Regions from separate parts of the Streptomyces nitrosporeus genome, predicted to be linked through region 2. Evidence: riboswitches for the same ligand, from Rfam matches in the RefSeq annotation. Region 2 holds a riboswitch; the other holds the start of a gene.
The links. A riboswitch is a leader RNA that binds a small molecule or an ion and turns the genes downstream of it on or off. The one in region 2 is predicted to bind S-adenosylmethionine.

Region 1 (5,623 bases), 2.4 Mb from region 2:
CCTCCAGCTGGTCCAGGAACCACTGCTGCGGCGGAAGGGCGGTGGCGGCGTCCGCCAGCCGCTTCGTGCGGCCGGCCCGCTCGTCGCCGCCCATGGTCAGCGCCTCGTGGAGGGCCGCCGCCGTGGCCGTCACGTCGTACGGGTTGACCACGATCGCGTCCTCGCCCATCTCCTCGTAGGCCCCCGCCTCCCGGGAGAGCACCAGGGCGCACCCGTGGTCCGAGACGACGGGGACCTCCTTGGCGACCAGGTTCATGCCGTCGCGGATGGGGTTGACCAGGGCCACGTCGGCCAGCCGGTAGGCGGCCAGCGAACGGGCGAAGTCGTCGTCGACGCGGAGCAGGACCGGGGTCCAGCCGGCCGTGCCGTAGGTGGCGTTGATGTCGTCGGCGACCCGCTGGACCTCGGCCGTGTAGTCGCGGTACACCGCGAGGTCCTGGCGCGAGGGGTAGGCGAACGCCACGTGCACCACGCGTTCACGCCATTCCGGGCGTTCCTCCAGGAGCGACCGGAAGGCGTGCAGGCCGCGCACGATGTTCTTGGAGAGCTCGGTGCGGTCGACCCGGACGATGGTCTTCCGGTCCGCCCCCACCTGCTCCCGCAGCGTCGCCACCCACGTGTCCACGTCCGCCTCGCGCGAGCGCCGGCGCAGGAAGTCCGCGTCGGCCCCGAGCCCGTGCACACCGATCCTGGTGCGTCCGGTACCGCCGAGGATCCTCGTGCAGCACTCGGTGAACGAGTCGGCCCAGCGCCGGGTGAGGAACGCGGCGCGGTCGGCGCCCAGGACGCCGCGCAGGACCTGCTCGCCGATGTCGTCGGGCAGCAGCCGGAAGTAGTCCACGGGGGCCCAGGGGGTGTGCGAGAAGTGCCCGATCCGCAGGTCCTCGCGGAGTTCGCGGAGCATGCCGGGGGCGAGGGTGAGGTGGTAGTCCTGCACCAGGACCGCCGCCCCCGGCTCGGCCTCCTCGGCCAGCGCCTCGGCGAAGGCCCGGTTGTACGCCTCGTAGGCCGCCCACTGCCGCCGGAACCCCGCGTCGAAGACGGGCTCCACCGGCGTCTGGTAGAGCATGTGGTGGACGAACCAGAGCACCGAGTTCGCGATGCCGTTGTACGCGTCCGCGTGCACGGCGGGGTCGATGTCGAGCATCCGTACGCCCGGCTCGGACACCCCGCGCCGGACGGCCTCCCGGTCCCCGTCGCCGAGGGCCGCGCAGACCCACACCTTGTCCTCGACGGCGCTCAGGCCGGAGACCAGCCCGCCCCCGCCCCTCCTGGAGCCGATCGAGCCGTCCTCGTGGAGGGCGTACGACACCGGGCCGCGGTTGGACGCGACGAGGACCTGGGCGGAGTTCTGGGCGACCATGTACCCGAACCTAGCCCGTCGGGCAAGCCGTCAAACGTCATCCGGCGGCCGGACCCGCCCAGGCCCCCGGCACGGCCGGAACGCTATGCCGCGTGGCGGGAGAGGTACTCCGCGACCTCGGCCATCGGCGGCCGTTCCACGGTGTCCACCGGATAGGTGAGCGGTTCGAAGCCGTTCTCACCCCGTTCGAACTGGGTGATCTCGGGCCGCACCAGATGGCCCCGGGACAGCCTCAGCTGCGCCGTGCGGTAGATCGTCGCGGCCATCCGCCCCAGTGCCCGGCCGTCCTGATGGCGGTGTCTGCGCACCCCGACGTCGACCTGCGCGAGCGCGTCCAGGCCGACCGTGTGGAGGGCGTCGACGAGGAGGCCCAGTTCCACTCCGTAACCGGTGGGGAAGGGGAGCTGTTCGAGCAGGGAGCGCCGCACCGCGTACTCGCCGCCCAGCGGCTGGACGAAACCGGCCAGCTGCGGCCAGTGCAGGTTGAGCAGCGGGCGGGCCATCAGCTCGGTGACACGGCCGCCCTGGCCTGTGCTCTCACCGAGCGGCCGGTCGTACATGGCCTTGACGAACTGCACGCCGGGGTCGGTGAGCAGGGGGCCGACGGTCCCGGAGACGAAGTCCGCGGAGAAGTCCCGGAGATCGGCGTCGATGAAGCAGACGATCTCACCGCTGGTCACGAGGAGCGACCGCCACAGGACCTCCCCCTTGCCGGGGACGGCGGGTATGCGGGGCAGGATCACGTCCCGGTGCACCACCCTGGCCCCCGCCTCACGGGCGGCGGCGGCGGTGCCGTCGGTCGAACCGGAATCTATGACCACCAGTTCGTCGACCAGCCGGACCTTCTCCATCAGTTCGCGCCGGATCTCCGCGACGATCGCGCCCACCGTCGCCTCCTCGTTCAGCGCCGGCAGCACGACGCTGACGCTCGCACGGTGGGGATCCTTCGCCCGGGCCGTCGTGAGGCGGTCCAACGGACGGTCGGCTGCTGCCCAGGAACGCCTGCTCAGCCAGCGTTCGACCTCTTCCAGCACCGTCGGTACTCCCTGTTGTGTGATCCATCTCGCGGTACGGACGACTCTCTCCATCGCCCGGGGCTTCGGTTACAGTCTTGAGCAACACGGACGGCACCCGCATCCCGGGTCCGGTCCGTGAAAAATGCCCGGACCGTGGTCCGGTGCCATAGCGCTCATCCAGAGGGACTGAGGGAACGGCCCGTTGAAGTCCCGGCAACCCTCCTGCCGACCGCGAGGTCACGGTAGGGAAGGTGCCAATTCCGTCTTGTGGCGAAATACGTCGCAAGGAAGATGAGGAGAAAGGGCCTCCGCCATCATGGCTGTGCAGACTGTTGCAGCGAACACTGATTCTTCCACCGTGGACTTCGGTCCCGCCGCGGCGCTTTCCTGCCGCGAATGCGGCGAGCGTTTCGAGCTCGGTCCCGTTTTCGCCTGCGCGTCCTGTTTCGGGCCGCTCGAAGTGGCGTACGACCTGCCGAGCGGCTCTCCCGAGGAGCTGAAGAAGCGCATCGCCGAGGGCCCGGAGAACATCTGGCGCTACGCGCCGCTGCTGCCGGTCCCGGCGGATGTCGCGGACAAGCCCAACATCAACCCCGGTTTCACCAAGCTGGTCAAGGCCGACAACCTCGCCCGTGAACTGGGCGTCACCGGTGGCCTGTACGTCAAGGACGACTCCGGCAACCCGACGCACTCCTTCAAGGACCGTGTCGTCGCGATCGCCGTCGAGGCGGCCCGCGCCTTCGGCTTCACCACGCTCTCCTGCTCCTCCACCGGCAACCTCGCCGGCGCCGTGGGCGCCGCGGCCGCCCGCGCCGGCCTGCGCTCCTGTGTCTTCATCCCGAAGGACCTGGAGCAGGGCAAGGTCGTCATGGCCGCGGTCTACGGCGGCGAACTCGTCGGCATCGACGGCAACTACGACGACGTCAACCGCTTCTGCTCCGAACTCATCGGCGACCCGCTCGGCGAGGGCTGGGGCTTCGTCAACGTCAACCTCCGCCCGTACTACGGCGAGGGCTCCAAGACCCTGGCGTACGAGATCTGCGAGCAGCTCGGCTGGCGGCTGCCCGACCAGATCGTCATCCCGATCGCGTCCGGATCGCAGCTCACGAAGATCGACAAGGGTCTCCAGGAGCTGATCAAGCTGGGTCTCGTCGAGGACCGGCCGTACAAGATCTTCGGCGCCCAGGCCGAGGGCTGCTCCCCGGTGTCCACCGCCTTCAAGGCCGGCCACGACGTGGTGCGCCCGCAGAAGCCGAACACCATCGCCAAGTCGCTGGCGATCGGCAACCCGGCCGACGGCCCGTACGTCCTGGACATCGCCCGCCGTACCGGCGGCGCGGTGGAGGACGTGAACGACGAGCAGGTCGTCGACGCCATCAAGCTGCTGGCCCGCACCGAGGGAATCTTTGCGGAGACCGCGGGCGGGGTGACGGTCGGCGTGACGAAGAAGCTGATCGAGGCGGGCCTGCTCGACCCGTCGCTGACCACCGTCGTGCTGAACACCGGTGACGGGCTGAAGACCCTCGACGCGGTCGCCCCCACGACCGGCCTCACGGCGACGATCCGGCCCAGCCTGGACGCGTTCCGCGACGCGGGCCTCGCCGCCGCCAACTGACCACCCCGGGACCGAAGGAAGGCACCCACATGAGCGTCAAGGTCCGTATCCCCACCATTCTGCGCACCTACACGGGCGGCCAGGCCGAGGTCGAGGCGGAGGGCGCGGTCCTCTCCGAGGTCATCGAGTCCCTGGAGAAGAACCACCCGGGCATCGGCGCCCGCGTCCTGGACGACCAGGGCAAGCTGCGCCGCTTCGTGAACGTCTACGTCAACGACGACGACGTGCGTTTCGAGAGCGGCCTGCAGACGCCCACCCCGGACGGCGCCGGAATCTCGATCATCCCGGCCGTCGCCGGCGGCTGAGCCCGGGAGCCGTGCCCTCGCCGGACCCACCGGTCCGGTGACGGCGGCCCGGCACGTCCCCTCCGCTCCGTACGAACACAGTTGCCCCCTCCGCGAGAGAAGCGGAGGGGGCAATTCTGCATGGTTGAGCACGGTACAGTTGGGGAAGCCCCCTCCGCTGCCCATGCCGCCCGCATATGAGAATGCGCCCGGCCGCGACAAGATGCAGCCAAAGTACGTGTACGTCTTGAGTGATAAGTGGCCTTTGTCAGGCCCGACTTGCCCTGGAATCTCCTCCGATTTCCGCATCCGGGCGTTCAGCTGCGCTCAGAATTCTCGTCCGATTGACCTGTTGCAGAGGGCAGTTGGACAGATACATTCAGCCGCGGTCGACGCGTTCCGACGCACGCCACCCTCTCCTGTCGGAGGGTGACTTCTGACCCGGGCCCGCGAAGTGCGGGCTCGTGCAAGGGCCAGTAATAGGGGAGTTAGGCATGGCTCAGGGCACCGTCAAGTGGTTCAACGCGGAGAAGGGGTACGGCTTCATCGCGGTCGACGGTGGTGCGGATGTTTTCGTCCACTACAGTGCGATCCAGATGGACGGGTACCGCACCCTCGAAGAGGGTCAGCGAGTTGAGTTCGAGATCTCGCAGGGCCAGAAGGGGCCCCAGGCGGACATGGTCAAGCTCGCCGTCGGCTGAGCTCGGCGCGTCGGTCGACAACACTACTCACGCACGCAGGGCCCGTACCTCCGCAGGGAGGTACGGGCCCTGCGTGCGTGAACGGCGCACCGGAGCGACCCGGCCGCCCGCGGCGGGAAGAAGGCCCCGCTCCCGCCCGTCGCCCGGCCACCACCCCGGAGGGGAGCCTTCTTCGAAGGCGCTTGCACTCGGAGGGGTCGAGTGCTAATTATTGGCGTTAGCACTCTCCTAGTGAGAGTGACAGAACTTGGACCGGGCCGGTGAGGCCCGCACGCTCCGTGGGGCAAGGAACCACTGGGCAGGCAGGCCGTCCGTCGCGGGCGCCACTCGGTCCGGAGCAATCCACCCCTGTCCGGGAGGACCACTTCACATGGCCAAGATCATCGCGTTCGACGAGGAGGCACGGCGCGGTCTCGAGCGCGGGATGAACCAGCTCGCCGACGCCGTCAAGGTCACCCTCGGCCCCAAGGGCCGTAACGTCGTCCTCGAGAAGAAGTGGGGCGCGCCCACGATCACCAACGATGGTGTTTCCATCGCCAAGGAGATCGAGCTCGAGGACCCGTACGAGAAGATCGGTGCGGAGCTGGTCAAGGAGGTCGCCAAGAAGACGGACGACGTCGCCGGCGACGGTACGACCACCGCCA
Region 2 (5,623 bases):
CCACCGCGTTGCACCAACGGCACCGCACCGACTCGATGGTCTCACTGACCACCTCGCGCTCCTCGACACTCGACTCACCGGCCAGGTCGAGATGCACGTACTCCACGACCTTGGAGGACCGTGTCACGTCGAAGCGGGTCAGGTTGCCGCAGAGCGTGCAGCGCCAGCGGGTCGTCTCCGTCGGCTGGGGAACCGTAGTCATCCTTGCGTCCTCTTCCGTCGTCCGCCGGGCCCCGCGGGGCCCGGGTCGTCGATCTCGCGGTGCGCCGTCGAACTGCGAATGTCCTGCGGTAACCCTACGGCCTGGGCGCGCCACGCCGACACGGCGATGCGGTCCGTCCCGTTCTTCCCGGTACGTCATGCTCTGTACGTGACCGATGGGCGGGCGTCCGGCCGGCGGCGGTGGCCGGGGAGGACCCGGGCGGCGGCCGCTCCGGGCGGCGCCCCGGTCACGTACGGGCTGATCGTGCTGTGCGGCGCGGTCTTCCTGCTCGGCCCGGTCTCCGGGCTGAACCCCTCCTACGGCCGCTCCGCGGACGTCCTGCTGGCCGCCCGGGCCGGGTACTTCGAGCGCTGGGGGGTGATTCCCGGCGAGCTCCTGGACGGTTCCGCGCGCGCCGCCCTGACCCCGCTGACAGCGCTGTTCGTCCACGGCAGCTGGCTCCACCTGCTGGGCAACCTGCTCTTCCTGTACGTCTTCGGCGTGATGGCCGAGATCCGCATGGGCCGGGCGGGGTTCCTCCTCTTCTACCTCGGCTGCGGCTACCTCGCCACGGTCGTCCACGCACTCGCGCACGCCGGCTCCGGCCAGACGCTGGTCGGCGCGTCGGGAGCCATCTCGGGGGTGCTCGGGGCGTTCCTGTACCTGTTCCCCCGGGCCAGGGTCACCAGCCTCTTCCCGTTCCTCTTCTTCCTGCCGCTGCGCCTCCCCGCCCGGTTCGTGCTCGTCTTCTGGTTCGTCCTGCAGTGGCTGGCGGCGCGGGAGGCGGGCGACGGCCCGGGCGTGGCGTACCTGGCGCACGTCGCGGGCTTCGCCGCGGGCTTCCTCTGCGCCTGGGGACGCTACCGGGGTGGGGTTAGGGTGAAGACTCCAGCCACGGCCACCGAGGGAGAAAGCCAGCCGTGATCACCGCGATCGTGCTCATCAAAACCAGCGTGAACCGGATTCCCGAGATCGCCGAGGCCATCGCCGCGCTGGACAGCGTCAGCGAGGTCTTCTCGGTCACCGGCACGTACGACCTGATCGCCATGGTCCGGGTGCCCCGGCACGACGACCTGGCCGACGTCATCCCCGGCCGGATCAGCAAGATCGAGGGGGTCGAGGCGACCGACACGCACGTCGCCTTCCGTACGTACTCGCAGCACGACCTCGAGGCGGCCTTCGCCATCGGCCTCGACGCCTGAGGCCCCCGCCGGAAAGGGGGCCCGGCCCCTGCGAGCCCGGGGCCCCTTCCGTCCGGCGCCCCTTCCACCCGGGGCTCCGGGACCCGCCGAAACCGCCCGCCGCGTCCGGACCGGACCGGCGGGCGAAGGCGGCTCAGACCTGCGCCGCGCCCCGGTCGGGGACGCAGCGGCCGTCCTCCGTGCGGTAGTTCCAGCGCGCCCCGGAGGTCACCAGTTCGCGTACGGCGCCGAGGAAGCGCTCGATGTGCTCGTCGGGCGTGCCGGCGCCGAAGCTGACCCGGACCGCGTTGAGCGACCTCTCCCCCGGCGCGGCCTCCGGCGCCCCGCACTCCCCCGGCTCCTGGGGCTCGCTGCCCAGCAGGGTGCGGACGAGCGGGTGGGCGCAGAACAGCCCGTCGCGCACCCCGATGCCGTACTCGGCCGAGAGCGCCGCGGCGAAGTGGGAGCTGTTCCAGCCCTCGACCACGAACGAGATGACGCCGACCCGCGGGGCGTCGTCGCCGAACAGCGAGAGCACCTTCACCTCGGGGACCTCCGCCAGCCCGGCACGGACCCGGGCCACCAGTGCCTGCTCCCGGGCGACCAGGTCCGCGAAGCCCGCCTCGGTCAGCGCACGGCAGGCGGAGGCGATGGAGTAGACGCCGATGACGTTGGGCGAACCGGCCTCGTGGCGGGCCGCGGTGGTGTGCCACTGGACGTCGACCCCGCCGTCGGCGCGCCGGGTGACCTGCCGGGAGGCACCGCCGCCCGCGAGGTAGGGCTCCGCCTCGCGCAGCCAGTCGGCCCGGCCCGCGAGCACGCCCGAACCGAAGGGCGCGTACAGCTTGTGGCCGGAGAACGCGACCCAGTCGACGTCCAGTTCCGCGATGTCCACCGGGTGGTGCGGCGCCAGCTGCGCCGCGTCCAGGACGATCCGCGCCCCGTGCGCGTGGGCGGCGGCGGCGAGTTCCCGTACCGGCCACAGTTCACCGGTGACGTTGGACGCGCCGGTCACACAGACCAGCGCGGGGCCGTGGGGCTCCCGGCCGGCCAGTGCCCGCTCCAGCGTGGCCACGGCCTGCTCCGGGGTGCGCGGGGCGTCGAGGCAGGTGACCCGCGCGTCGCGCCACGGCAGCAGCGAGGCGTGGTGCTCCGTCTCGAAGACGAACACCTGGCAGCCGGCGGGCAGTACGGCGGCCAGCAGGTTGAGCGAGTCCGTCGTGGAGCGGGTGAAGACGACCTGGTCGTCGGCCCGGCATCCGAGGAACTCCGCGACGGTCGCCCTGCTGTTCTCGAACAGGTCGGTGGAGAGCTGCGAGAGGTACCCGGCGCCGCGGTGCACGCTGCCGTAGTAGGGGGCGTACGCCGCCACGTCGTCCCACACCCGCTTCAGCGCCGGGGCGCTGGCCGCGTAGTCGAGGGCGGCATAGGTGACATCTCCTCCGGTGACCAGCGGAACCGTGACATCGGATCCCAGAACCGGCAGAGGGGCACAAAGCGACTGGTCGGCGGCAGCGGTGGGTGCAGACATGGCGAACTCCTGGAAGAGACAGGCGAAATCCACGCGCCGGCGGGCAGGCGACAGCGCGGGACAAGGGGGAAGAAGGTGCGGGAAAGGGCGGGACGCCCTATCGCATTCGCTTGCTCACAAAAGGCTCCCTAGGGACCAGGACCCCGGGGGCTGGCAGTCGTCAGACGACGCCGAGGGGCCCGCGCTTGCCGCAGACCTCGCTGCCTGCGGCCCGGTCTTCACCCGGGGCACCCCGCCACGGACGGAGGGTTGCCGGACAGCGGGCCGGGGCCGTAGTCGCTGTCACTCATGACCTGGGAGCATCTTGCCACACGTCCGCGCATACGCAAGGGCGCGGTCCGGCATGCGGACCGCGCCCTCGTACGCACCGGTTCGGCTCAGGCGTTGCTGGCCGCCGCCCAGCGCTCCAGCGCGCGCTTGGCGGCACCGGAGTCGATCGATTCGGCGGCCCGTGCGATCTGAGCCGCGATGCGCTCGTTCAGCGTGCCGTCCCCGCCCTCCAGCGCGACCAGCGCGGCCGCCGAGTTGAGGAGCACCGCGTCACGGACCGGTCCCCGCTCGCCGTCCAGCAGCCGGCGGGCCACATCCGCGTTGTAGGAGGCGTCGGCCCCCCGCAACGCCTCGACGGGCACCAGTTCCAGGCCGACGTCGCGCGGGTCGAACGCCTCCTCGCGCACCTCGCCGTCCCGGACCGTCCAGACCCGGGAGGTGGCCGTGGTGGTCAGCTCGTCCAGCCCGTCGTCCCCCCGGAACACCAGCGCCGAGTTCCCGCGTTCGGCGAGCACCCCGGCCACGATGGGCGCCATCCTGGGGTCGGCGACACCGATCGCCTGGGAACGCACCTGGGCCGGGTTGGTGAGCGGGCCGAGGATGTTGAAGGTGGTCTGCGTGCCGAGTTCCTTGCGGGCCCGGGCGGCATACCGCAGGGCCGGGTGGAACTTGACGGCGAAGCAGAAGGTGATGCCCGCCTCCTCGGCGACCTCGACGACGCGCTGCGGCGTGAGGTCGAGGTTGACGCCGAGCTTCTCCAGGACGTCGGAGGCCCCGCTCGCCGAGGACGCGGCGCGGTTGCCGTGCTTGACGACCTTGGCCCCGGCCCCCGCGACGACGATCGCCGACATGGTGGAGATGTTGACGGTCTTGGCCATGTCCCCGCCGGTACCGACGATGTCGACGGTGCGGCCCGGCACGTGGATGGTGTGCGCGTGGCCGTACATCGCGCGGACCAGACCGGTGACCTCGCCGACCGTCTCGCCCTTGGCCCGCAGCGCGACGGCGAATCCGGCGATCTGCACGTCGGTGGCCTCACCGCTCATGATCCGGTCCATGGCCCACGCCGTGTCCTCGGCCGTCAGGTCCTCACCGCGCAGGAGGGGGGTCAGCACGCCGGGCCAGGACCGGGCCGCCACGCTGTCGCCGCCGTCCCGGGTCACAACGTTCATGGTCCGCTCCAGGGTCCATAGCCGACAAAGATGTTCCGCCCCCCACCCTATCCAGCGCCCGGGACAGCGAAGAGCCCCGTCCGGCGAATGGACGGGGCTCCCGCTGTGGCGGTCAGCTGACGGGATCAGTGGTGGCCGTGGCCGCTGGTGATCTCCTTGTACTCCTCTGCCGTGGGCTTGGCGATCTGGTTGCCCTCGCCGTAGTAGCTCCGGCTGAGCCTGGCCCGCAGCTTCTGCAGCGCCGACGGCTTGCGCTCGACGCCGTTCTTGTCGACCGTCGGGCCGATCTCGAGCGGCTTGTACTGCTCGTGCGCCGTGAGCGTGTGCAGCTGCTCCTGGCTGAGCGGCTCGTGGATCTCCACGAACTCACCGTGCGGCAGCCGCTTGATGATGCCGGACTCCCGCCCGTGCAGCACCTTCTCCTTGTCCCGGCGCTGGAGGCCGAGGCAGATCCGCCGGGTGACGATGAACGCCAGGACCGGGCCGACGAAGAAGGCGATGCGCACGAACCAGCTGATCGCGTTGAGCGACAGGTGGAAGTGGGTCGCCCAGATGTCGTTGCCGCCGCCGATCAGCATGACGAAGTAGATCGTCACCCAGGCGACACCGAGCGCGGTACGCGTCGGGGCGTTGCGCGGCTTGTCCAGGATGTGGTGCTCGCGCTTGTCCCCGGTGATCCAGGACTCGATGAACGGATAGAGGGCGAGTGCCCCGAGTACCGCACCGAACAGGACCAGCGGGATCAGCACACCCAGGACCAGTGTGTGGCCCCAGAGGTTGATCTCCCAGCCCGGCATCACACGGACGAAGCCTTCCGCGAAGCCCATGTACCAGTCCGGCTGGGCGCCCGTGGACACCTGGTCGGGACGGTAGGGGCCGAGCGCCCAGATCGGGTTGATCGTGGCGATCGCGGAGAGGATCGCGATGAAGCCGAAGACCAGGAAGAAGAAGCCCCCGGCCTTGGCCATGTAGACCGGCAGCAGCGGCATGCCGACGACGTTCTTGTTCGTCTTGCCGGGACCCGCGAACTGCGTGTGCTTGTGGAAGAACACCAGGATGAGGTGGCCGACCACGAGCCCGAGCATGATGCCCGGCAGCAGCAGGATGTGGATCGAGTAGAACCTCGAGATGATGTCCGTCCCCGGGAACTCCCCGCCGAACAGGAACATCGAGATGTACGTACCCACGATCGGCATCGACAGGATGGCGCCCTGCGTGAAGCGCACACCCGTGCCGGAGAGCAGGTCGTCCGGGAGCGAGTAGCCGG

Region 1: another riboswitch for S-adenosylmethionine. It lies ahead of thrC (threonine synthase); the one in region 2 lies ahead of CP967_RS25265 (aminotransferase class V-fold PLP-dependent enzyme).

The regions. Positions count from the first base shown of each region.
Region 1 covers NZ_CP023702.1:3,353,468-3,359,090, reverse strand. Annotated here, with positions in the region: gene CP967_RS14820 (alpha,alpha-trehalose-phosphate synthase (UDP-forming)) at 1-1,363, opposite strand, end outside; gene CP967_RS14815 (glucosyl-3-phosphoglycerate synthase) at 1,447-2,397, opposite strand; SAM riboswitch class I at 2,550-2,677, shown strand; gene thrC (threonine synthase) at 2,696-3,994, shown strand; gene CP967_RS14805 (MoaD/ThiS family protein) at 4,024-4,299, shown strand; gene CP967_RS14800 (cold-shock protein) at 4,773-4,979, shown strand; gene groL (chaperonin GroEL) at 5,350-5,623, shown strand, end outside.
Region 2 covers NZ_CP023702.1:5,727,795-5,733,417, reverse strand. Annotated here, with positions in the region: gene CP967_RS25280 (hypothetical protein) at 1-202, opposite strand, end outside; gene CP967_RS25275 (rhomboid family intramembrane serine protease) at 371-1,126, shown strand; gene CP967_RS25270 (Lrp/AsnC family transcriptional regulator) at 1,123-1,404, shown strand; gene CP967_RS25265 (aminotransferase class V-fold PLP-dependent enzyme) at 1,538-2,914, opposite strand; SAM riboswitch class IV at 3,091-3,208, opposite strand; gene trpD (anthranilate phosphoribosyltransferase) at 3,292-4,356, opposite strand; gene qcrB (cytochrome bc1 complex cytochrome b subunit) at 4,482-5,623, opposite strand, start outside.